2 regions of the Proteus terrae subsp. cibarius genome follow, and region 2 is predicted to be linked to the other one. Evidence: predicted binding sites of a transcription regulator. Region 2 holds the regulator's gene; the other holds the start of a gene.
What was found. Region 2 encodes PhoB, which activates phosphate uptake and scavenging genes when phosphate is short. Its sites were predicted from a motif close to CTGTCATAAAACTGNCNNAT; they were not measured.
Positions count from the first base shown of each region.

Region 1: the regulator PhoB is predicted to act here: its motif matches at 2,019-2,038, upstream of ugpB (sn-glycerol-3-phosphate ABC transporter substrate-binding protein UgpB).

Region 1 covers NZ_CP047349.1:470,314-475,376, reverse strand. The annotation lists gene GTH25_RS02300 (carbamate kinase family protein) at 1-934, opposite strand, end outside; gene GTH25_RS02295 (glycerophosphoryl diester phosphodiesterase) at 1,258-1,977, opposite strand; gene ugpB (sn-glycerol-3-phosphate ABC transporter substrate-binding protein UgpB) at 2,152-3,459, shown strand; gene ugpA (sn-glycerol-3-phosphate ABC transporter permease UgpA) at 3,522-4,406, shown strand; gene ugpE (sn-glycerol-3-phosphate ABC transporter permease UgpE) at 4,406-5,063, shown strand, end outside.
Region 2 covers NZ_CP047349.1:664,825-669,887, forward strand. The annotation lists gene GTH25_RS03075 (AAA family ATPase) at 1-575, opposite strand, end outside; gene sbcD (exonuclease subunit SbcD) at 575-1,804, opposite strand; gene phoB (phosphate regulon transcriptional regulator PhoB) at 2,025-2,714, shown strand; gene phoR (phosphate regulon sensor histidine kinase PhoR) at 2,738-4,039, shown strand; gene brnQ (branched-chain amino acid transport system II carrier protein) at 4,517-5,063, shown strand, end outside.

The DNA.
Region 1 (5,063 bases), 190 kb from region 2:
GTGTTCCAGTTTCACCTTTTAAGGCTGAAGCTAATTTTTCTGGCGTTGTGATAATCACTCTTTTTCCGCCAGCAGCTAAAAATGAGAGACTGGCTTCAATTTTAGGAAGCATACTGCCCGGAGGGAAATGCCCTTCATGCATATATTGTGTCATTTCTTCAACCGACGTTTCGCCTAATGCTTTCTGTTCTGGTTTGCCGAAATGAATACAGACTTTTTCAACGCCCGTTGTGATAATAAGAATATCTGCATGTAATTCTTTTGCGAGCAATGTTGATGACAGATCTTTATCAATAACCGCATCAACACTTTGGTAATTGCCGTGCTCATTTTTGATAACTGGTATACCGCCACCGCCTACTGCAATCACAACATAGCCACACTCTGACAGTGATTTAATTGCCTTAGATTCAATAACATGCTGTGGAATTGGAGAGGCAACAACACGGCGATAACCACGACCAGAATCTTCAACGAAATGCCATTGAGGATTTTCTTGCTTTAATTGCACCATCTCTTGTTCTGAGAAAAATGCACCAATAGGTTTTGTTGGAGAAACAAAATTTGGATCGTTTTTATCAACTTCAACTTGTGTGATAAGAGTGATCGCTTGTTTATTTTGTTGAACACGAAGCTTATTCGTTAATGCTTGTTGTATTAAATAACCAATACCACCTTGTGTATCTGCAACACAGTTGGCTAATGGCGTTAACGGTAAACCTTCTTGCACATGTGCCACTTCTGCGCGACGTAAATCAAGCCCGACTTGTGGCCCATTACCATGTGTTAAAACAATATTATACCCTTCAGCCACCATATCACTAATATGGGATGCAACCTCTTGTACTGCTTGTTCTTGATGAGCGATAGACTGGCTAGCATTGTCTTTAATAATACTGTTGCCTCCAATGGCAACAACAACGAGTTCTTTCATATTTCACTCTCAATTATATTATTGGCAATTAAAGTAGAAATAACACACCTCTACTCTTAGAGGTTGGGTTGATAAGGTCACCATATTCGCTAACCATTTTCCCCATTTTTATTTTTAATGAGATAAACATTATTGTGTTGAACAATATCTATTCATTAATTGCGCAGGATAATAGCAGAGAATGTAAAGAAAACATCTATTACTCAACGTTTCTCTTATTTAATTTCTATAAATGCAATGCACAAAGAAGGGAATGAAAGGCGTTATCAAACACATCAATAGCGCCTTATTCAATACAAGTGGGCGGGATAGTTAGTCCTTTTTTATTTTGCTATTTGATAAACATCAGGCATATCAGTAATTAGCATATCAACACCCCATTGCTCATAATCTTTCACTTCTTCAGGATCATTTGGGGTATAACAATAAATTTCATAGCCTGCTTGTTTTAACAATTGCGCTTGTTCTTGCGTAAGGTATTTGTAATTACAATGCACACTAAAACCATCAATCGCTTTTAGCGTTTCTAGCGCATTATCAGGGATCTCATCCCATAATTGCCCTCTACGAATAAAAGGCAGATATCGTTTCATAACAATAAGTGCATGTGTATCAAAAGAAGAAAATAGAATTTGCTCATTAGGAATATCTGCACTTTTTATCATGTCAGAAACCGCTAAACATAAACGATCAACATCATCATCGGGCCACGTTTTCAGCTCAATATTAAGCTTTGTTCCTGAACGCTTAATGAGTTGTAATCCTTGTCTTAAAGAAGGAATTTTCTCACCTTGATAGAGTGAACTAAACCAACTTCCTGCATCAAGGCGATGTAAATCATCTAAGGTATGAAAACGCACAGCACCTTGCCCATTCGTGCAACGATTAACTGTTTTATCATGAATAAGCACAGGAACATGATCCGCGGTTAATTGCACATCCGTTTCAATCCATTCGCACCCGAAATCAATCGCCATTTTAAATGCAGCCAGTGTATTTTCAGGGGCTTTTCCAGAAAAACCTCGGTGAGCAGCTATCTTCATTTCTCTCTCCTTTTCATTTGTGCCGACATCATGACAACCATTTATGACAGCAATTTGACAGTCATACCATCAATATATCTTCATTTAATTGTCACCCTTTTGTCATAAATAACATCTAGGGTAATTCGCAGATTAGATTGCACCTTTAACTCTCGATTAAAAAGGAAATTCTGCATGTCGATAAAATCAATAACAGGTCTTGCTGTTGCGATGGCGTTATTTACTTCTCCTACACACGCAAAAACACAAATTGAATGGTGGCATGCAATGGGAGGTGCACTTGGTCAGAAAGTCAATCAAATCGCCTCTGATTTTAACGCCAGTCAATCTGAATATGAGATAAAACCTGTTTATAAAGGCACTTATGCTGAAACGATGACCAGTGCAGTGGCTTCATTTCGCGCTAAAAACCAACCTGCTATTGTACAAGTATTTGAAGTGGGTACAGCCAGTATGATGGGAGCTAAAAAAGCCGTTTTTCCTGTTTATCAATTAATGGAAAAAACTAACGAACCTTTTGATCCTAATAGTTATTTATCAACTGTCACGGGTTACTACACCACCAGTGACGGCAAAATGATGTCGTTGCCATTTAATAGTTCAACACCGGTGCTTTATTACAATAAAACACTCTTTAAAAAAGCGGGTATAGAACAGCCACCTAAGACATGGAAAGAGATGGAAGCTGTTTCTCAAAAACTGCTCGATTCTGGTGTTAAATGCGGATTTACTACTACATGGCAATCGTGGACACAAATCGAAAACTTTGGTGCTCGCAATAACTTACCTATTGCTACCCAAAATAATGGTTTTGATGGCTTTGATACTACTTTCCTATTTAATAAGGCACCTTTCGTCGCTCATATTCAACAAATGGCAGATTGGTCGAAATCCGGTATTTTCAAATATGGCGGACGCCAATCAGATGCAATGCCTCTATTTTATACTCAAGAGTGTGCAATGGTGATGGAATCATCTGCGGGCTTTGCTGGTATTAAAGAGAACATGAAAGGTCTTGATATTGGTGTTAGCCAATTACCTTACGACGATACTCTTGTACAAAAACCAGCAAATACCATTATTGGCGGAGCATCATTATGGGTTATGTCTGGGCGTCCAGATGCCGAATATAACGGTGTTGCCAAATTTTTCACCTATCTTTCAAGCCCTGAAGTTCAAGCCGATTGGCACCAAGCAACGGGTTATTTACCCGTCACTAAAGCAGCTTATGCGTTAACACAGCAACAGGGTTTTTATCAGCAAAATCCAGGAGCTGACACCGCAATATTACAAATGACAACCTCAGAGCCTACCGCAAACTCAAAAGGATTACGCTTTGGTAATTTCCTACAAACTCGAGAAATCGTTGATGAAGAGTTAGAGAAAGTGTGGTCAGGAAAACAAAGTGCTCAAGTTGCATTAGATAATGCAGTTACACGTGGAAATGAGCAGCTACGCCGTTTTGAACGTACTCAACAATAGTCACTTGTATTAGGCGAGCAAAATAGCTCGCCTTCTGTTTTTATCGATTTACTGGATATTGTATGGCTTCTCAATCCATTTATTTCAAACAAAAATGGCTACCTTTAGCGCTGATTTTTCCTCAATTAGCTATCACGCTTATCTTTTTTATTTGGCCTGCTGGGCAAGCTTTCTTTCAGTCATTTCAATTAGAAGATGCATTTGGGCTGAGTCGAGAATTTGTTGGTTTTGAAAATTTTCAGCGACTTTTTAGCAATAGTTATTACTTTGATAGTTTGATCACGACGCTTATTTTCAGTACCAGTGTTGTATTTTTATCTATGTTATCAGCGCTGGTTTTGGCGGGTATTGCCGAACAAATTTTACGGGGCAAGCTTTTCTATCGCACCATTTTAATTTCACCCTATGCCATTGCTCCAGTTATTGCAGGCTTTCTTTGGTTATTTATGCTTGATCCCACAATTGGCGTATTAAGCCAACAATTAAAGAAAATCGGCATTAACTGGGATCCGGTACTGAATACACATCATGCTATGTGGATGGTGATTTTAACGGCGACATGGAAACAAGTGAGTTATAACTTTCTGTTTTTTCTCGCCGCATTACAATCTGTGCCTAAATCGCTTTTAGAAGCAGCCGCTATCGATGGTAGTGGCCCGATTAAGCGATTTATAACGATCAGTTTTCCTTTAATTTCTCCTACCACCTTTTTCTTACTCGTGGTTAATTTTGCTTATGCCTTCTTTGATACTTTCGCCATTATTCACGCGATGACGCAAGGTGGCCCCGGAAGTAGCACATCAACACTGGTTTATAAGGTCTATAACGATGGTTTTGTGGGGTTAGATTTAGGCTCTTCCGCCGCACAATCTGTTATTTTGATGTTTATTGTCGCGATATTAACCATTATTCAATTTCGCTATGTTGAGAAAAAGGTGGCTTACTGATGGTTGAACGTAGACCTTTATTTCATGCTTTTTGCCACTTTATTCTTATTGTCGGCATTCTTTCTGTTGCGTTCCCTGTCTGGATTGCACTTGTGGCAACAACACATCAAAACACCGAATTTGCTACTGGCTCTCCTCTTTGGTTTGGTGCTGAAGGCTTCAATATTTTTAAATCGATATTTTCACAAGCAGGCACTACGCAAAATAGCGCTATTTCAATTAATAGCATGTTATTGAATTCATTGATTATGGCGTTAGTGATCACCATCGGGAAATTAACAATCTCAATTTTATCGGCATACGCCGTCGTTTTCTTTCGTTTTCCAGGAAGAATGTTGGCCTTTTGGACTATCTTTTTTACGTTAATGCTACCTGTTGAAGTTCGCATTATGCCTACATTTGAGGTTGTCACTAATCTCAATATGTTGAACTCTTATACAGGTTTAACCATTCCATTAATTGCCAGTGCCACAGCCACCTTTTTATTTCGCCAATTCTTTCTTACCATCACTCCTGAATTAATTGAAGCCGCTAAAATTGATGGCGCAGGCCCTATTAAATTCTTTTTCACCATCTTACTTCCTCTTTCTCGCACCAATATCGCAGCCCTATTTGTCATCACTTTTATTTATGGCTGGAACCAATATCTTTGGCCAA
Region 2 (5,063 bases):
GATTGGGAAATATGGCGATAAATATCTGTGCCAGTCAGTTCTTCGAGTAATTCAGCGCGAGATTTATCATCTGCATTTAAAAAGGCCGCAAATTGTCCCTGAGAAAGCAACATAGACTTAGTGAAACGATCAAAATCGAGCCCTGTAATATTAATGATCATCTCTTTTACTTGGCTTATTTTGCTGGCTAAGATTTTATCTTCACCGCCCGTTGTATTTATTTTAACGAGTTCAGCCTGTGGTGCTTGAAGATTGCCATCTTCTTTATAATTGGCACGGCGTTGTTCCCAAAATGCACGATAAGCCACACCTTTGACTTCAAATTCAACTTCGGTTAAGCACTCTGCGGTATGACGTGTCATTAATTCATTTTGTGATTGTGTGACTTTGTCTAATCGTGGAGTTCGATGATAAAGCGCTAAGCTAATCGCATCTAATAGTGTGGTTTTTCCTGCCCCGGTAGGACCCGTAATCGCAAATAATCCGTTGCTAACAAAAGGCTCTTGATCAAAGTTGATTTTCCACTCACCTTTTAAAGAGTTAATATTTTTAAATCGCAGACTTAAGATTTTCATTATGCTTCGTTATCCTCTTGTTCTGCCATTTCAACAGCTTGTTTAAACAATGTTGTTAACCGTGTTTTAGTTTCTTTTGAATCAAATTCATGCTGTTCTAAGCGCCTTTCAAAAACATCATAAACCGTTAATTCGGTCAGTGTTTCGTTCTCATTTTGCGTGAATACTTGGCGCTGTTTTCTGGCTCTTCTTAATAAGATCACATCAAAAAGTGGATCGTTAGTTAGCTCTTGAACACGAGTTTGTATATCACTGAGATAATCTTGTGTTGAAACTTCGATATCCAACCAAATAGTGGTGTCTGTTTCACTGTATTGTTTTTTTAAATCATCAAGTTGTATGGCTATCTCTTTTAATGAGCCACTGATAGTGCGTAGCAACTGAAATTCAGGAATAGGTAATAGTGTGAGGTGAGTTAATTTGTCTTGCTCAAAATCGATAAGGCAGACGCTTTTTTGTTGTCCGCTTTCATCAAAACTTAAAGGAATAGGGGAGCCACTATAACGAATATGGCCTGATTTATTCACTACTTGAGGGCGATGAATATGACCAAGAGCAATATAGTCAAATTCAGGAAATAGTGTTGCAGAAAAAGCCTCTAAAGTACCGATATAAATTTCACGTACAGAGTCGGTTACACTTGCCCCAATGGTTGTAAGGTGACCTGTTGCAATAATAGGAATATTGACGTTCAGTTGCTTACGTAAATCAAGAGCCTCTTGATATTGAGCTTGGTAATAATCAGCAATCGCTTCTTTTAGGGCATTTTGTTTTTCAGCACCTGATTGCCCACTTTTACTACTTACCATATCTCTAGGACGTAGATAAGGGATCGCACAAAGTAATGCTCCCGGAGTATTATCTTTTTGAGGAAGAATAAGCGGGGCTTGCGGTGTTTCAGTATGAATATTGGCAATAACCGTTGTATTTAAACATGCTAATAATGATTTAGATTCATTTAGTGTCGCTACAGAATCGTGATTACCACCAAGAATAACAAGCTGGCATTGTGTATCTCGGATAGCAACAACAAAGCGGTTATAAAGCTCTCGGGCATAACTTGGAGGAGAGCCTGTATCAAAAATATCTCCTGCAACAATCAATGCATCAACTTGATAATGCTTAATTTGAGCTAACAACCAATCAAGAAACTGTTGATGCTCTTGTGCTCGAGTTTTTGTAAAAAAATATTGCCCTAAATGCCAGTCTGATGTGTGAATAATCCGCATTGCTATTCCTCTTTTTTATCTGATGAAGAGTATAGCGCACCTTACTTTTTTAGTGAAAACTCAACAACAAGCCTTCTTTTGAGTGATATTTCACCAAAAAATGATTTATTTACCTTAACAACAGGGATCTATTTCAGTAATGTTAAGGTTAGTCATAAATCTGTCATAAAACTGCATCATAATCATTTTGACCCTCTATATACATTACACAGGATAGAGTATGGCAAGGCGTATTCTTGTTGTTGAAGATGAAACCGCAATTCGAGAGATGATCTGTTTTGTTTTGGAACAAAATGGTTTTCAACCTATTGAAGCAGAAGATTATGATTCTGCATTGAGCTTTCTTATTGATCCTTACCCTGATCTGGTTTTATTAGATTGGATGATCCCCGGTGGATCAGGCTTGCAGGTAATAAAACAGATGAAGCGGGAAAGTAACACCCGTGATATTCCAATTATTATGCTAACGGCAAAAGGGGAAGAAGAAGATAAAGTTCAAGGGCTAGAAACGGGGGCTGATGATTACGTTATTAAGCCTTTCTCACCTAAAGAGCTTGTGGCTCGAGTGAAAGCAATTTTACGACGGTTATCACCAATGTCTACGGAAGATGTTATTGAATTCAATGGCTTAGGGCTTGATCCCGTTTCTCATCGAGTAACGAGTCAAGATAAACCGATTGATATGGGACCTACCGAATTTAAACTCCTGCACTTTTTTATGACACATCCTGAACGCGTGTATAGCAGAGAACAACTGTTAAACTATGTTTGGGGAACAAATGTTTATGTCGAAGACCGTACTGTTGATGTGCATATTCGTCGTTTACGTAAAGCCATCGAAGAAGATGGTCATGACAGAATGATACAGACAGTACGTGGAACGGGATATCGTTTCTCTGCCCGTTTCTAAGTCAATATGGGAGTAATCGTCAGGTGTTAGAACGACTATCGTGGAAAGCCCTCGTTTGGGGGCTATGTCTATTTTGCTTACCTGCTTTTATATTATCGCTTTTTATCGGGCATCTTCCTTGGTTGCTGGTGGCATCGCTACTCAGTGCACTTGTGTGGCATGCCTATAACTTGCTGAAATTATCTAAATGGTTATGGTTAGATCGCTCAGTACTGCCTCCGGAAGGAAGAGGGGGATGGGAGCCTATTTTTTATGGTATTCGACAAACCCAACAGCGTAATCGTAAACGACGCAGAGAATTAGGCGACTTAATTAAACGTTTTAGAAGTGGCGCTGAAAGTTTGCCCGATGCCGTTGTGATGATGACAAATGAAGGGAATATTTTTTGGTGTAATAGCCTAGCTCAACACTTACTCGGCTTTCGCTGGCCGGAAGATAACGGACAAAATATTTTTAACTTATTACGTTATCCTGATTTCTTACACTATTTTACTGCAGGCGATTTTAGTCGCTCTTTAATTATTTCACTTAATAATGGTTCTATTGTTGAGTTTCGAGTGATGCCATACAGCGAAGATCAGCGCCTAATGGTGGCGCGAGATGTGACAGAAAAAAATAAACTAGAAAATGCACGACGTGACTTTTTTGCTAACGTTAGCCATGAATTAAGAACACCACTCACCGTTATTCAAGGCTATCTTGAAATGATGGAAGAAAATAGTGTCACGAAACCCGCAGAGCATAAGGCGATAGTGACGATGCAAGAGCAAGCTAAGCGCATGGATACGCTTGTTCAACAACTCTTACAACTTTCTCGTATCGAATCTGCTCCTCATATTGATTTAAATAAAATTGTTGATATTCCTGCTGTTTTGGCTTTATTACAACAAGAAGCAGAATCATTGAGTCAAGGTCAACGCCATATTATTTTTGATGTTGATGAGCAGTGGGCTGTTCGAGGTAATGAAGAGCAATTACGTAGTGCGGTTTCTAACTTAGTGTATAACGCTATTAATCACACTGAAGAAGGTACAACAATCAAAGTCAGTTGGAAGAAAGTTCCCCAAGGTATGTTATTTAGTGTTTCAGATAATGGATCGGGGATTAGTGCAGAACACTTAACTCGTTTAACAGAGCGCTTTTATCGTGTTGATAAAGCTCGCTCTCGTCATTCTGGCGGTACTGGGTTAGGTTTGGCTATTGTAAAAAAATCACTGCTTCATCATCACTCTCAATTAAATATTGAAAGTAAAGTAGGTGTCGGGAGTACGTTCTCTTTTATCCTTCCTCAAACATTACTTACCGCTAAAAAAACACACGAGTAGTCTGTCTTTTTTTAAAGCCTTTATTACTTGTCTTTAATCTGTGATAAAGGCTTTTTTGTTCCTTTCTTGAACTTTTTAATATCAATAAAAACTAATATCGTAGCGTTAAATTTTAATATTATTAATTAATGCTAACTTTAAATGATGCCAACACTCAATATTATTGGTGATAAAATGCACAAATCATATCATGTATATTCGATGATATATGACAGTTATAACTAGTGCCGAAAAATAGTTTAGATGATTATTCTGGTTTTAGGATTGGCTATTGCCTTTTTTCATTATAAAAGTTTTACTTGTGAGCAGTTATCGGCAATTTTTTCTATTTAGTACCTAATTGCTCTGCATGAAATGATTATATTTGGATATTATCCTGAATAATGACGGTCTGAGCTTAAATAGATATTGTTGATTTTATGTTGCGCTACCTTGGCGTAATTTAACCATTATTGTAACTACATATTAACAAAACTTATGGCACATAGATTAACTTCCAGAGATGTTCTGGCATTAGGGTTTATGACATTCGCCCTATTTGTTGGCGCTGGCAACATTATTTTTCCTCCAATGGTGGGGTTACAATCAGGCGAATTTGTTTGGACTGCTGCGATTGGCTTTTTGATCACTGGTGTGGGTTTACCTGTTTTAACGGTTGTTGCACTGGCAAAGGTCGGTGGTGGTATTGAGGCATTAAGCACGCCTATTGGTAAATCAATGGGATTGCTATTAGCCATTGTTGCTTATCTTGCTGTGGGACCACTTTTTGCAACCCCTCGTACTGCAACAGTTTCTTTTAAAGTGGGTATTGCTCCTTTAGTGGGTGATACAGAAATGTCATTGCTGATTTACAGCATTGTCTATTTCTTAATTGTTATTGGTATTTCGCTTTATCCGGGGAAATTGCTAGACAGTGTTGGTCATATTCTTGCACCGATTAAAATTCTGGCATTAGCGATATTAGGAGTAGCTGCGGTATTTTGGCCTGCTGGTGGCGCTATTCCTGCAACTGAAGCCTATCGTG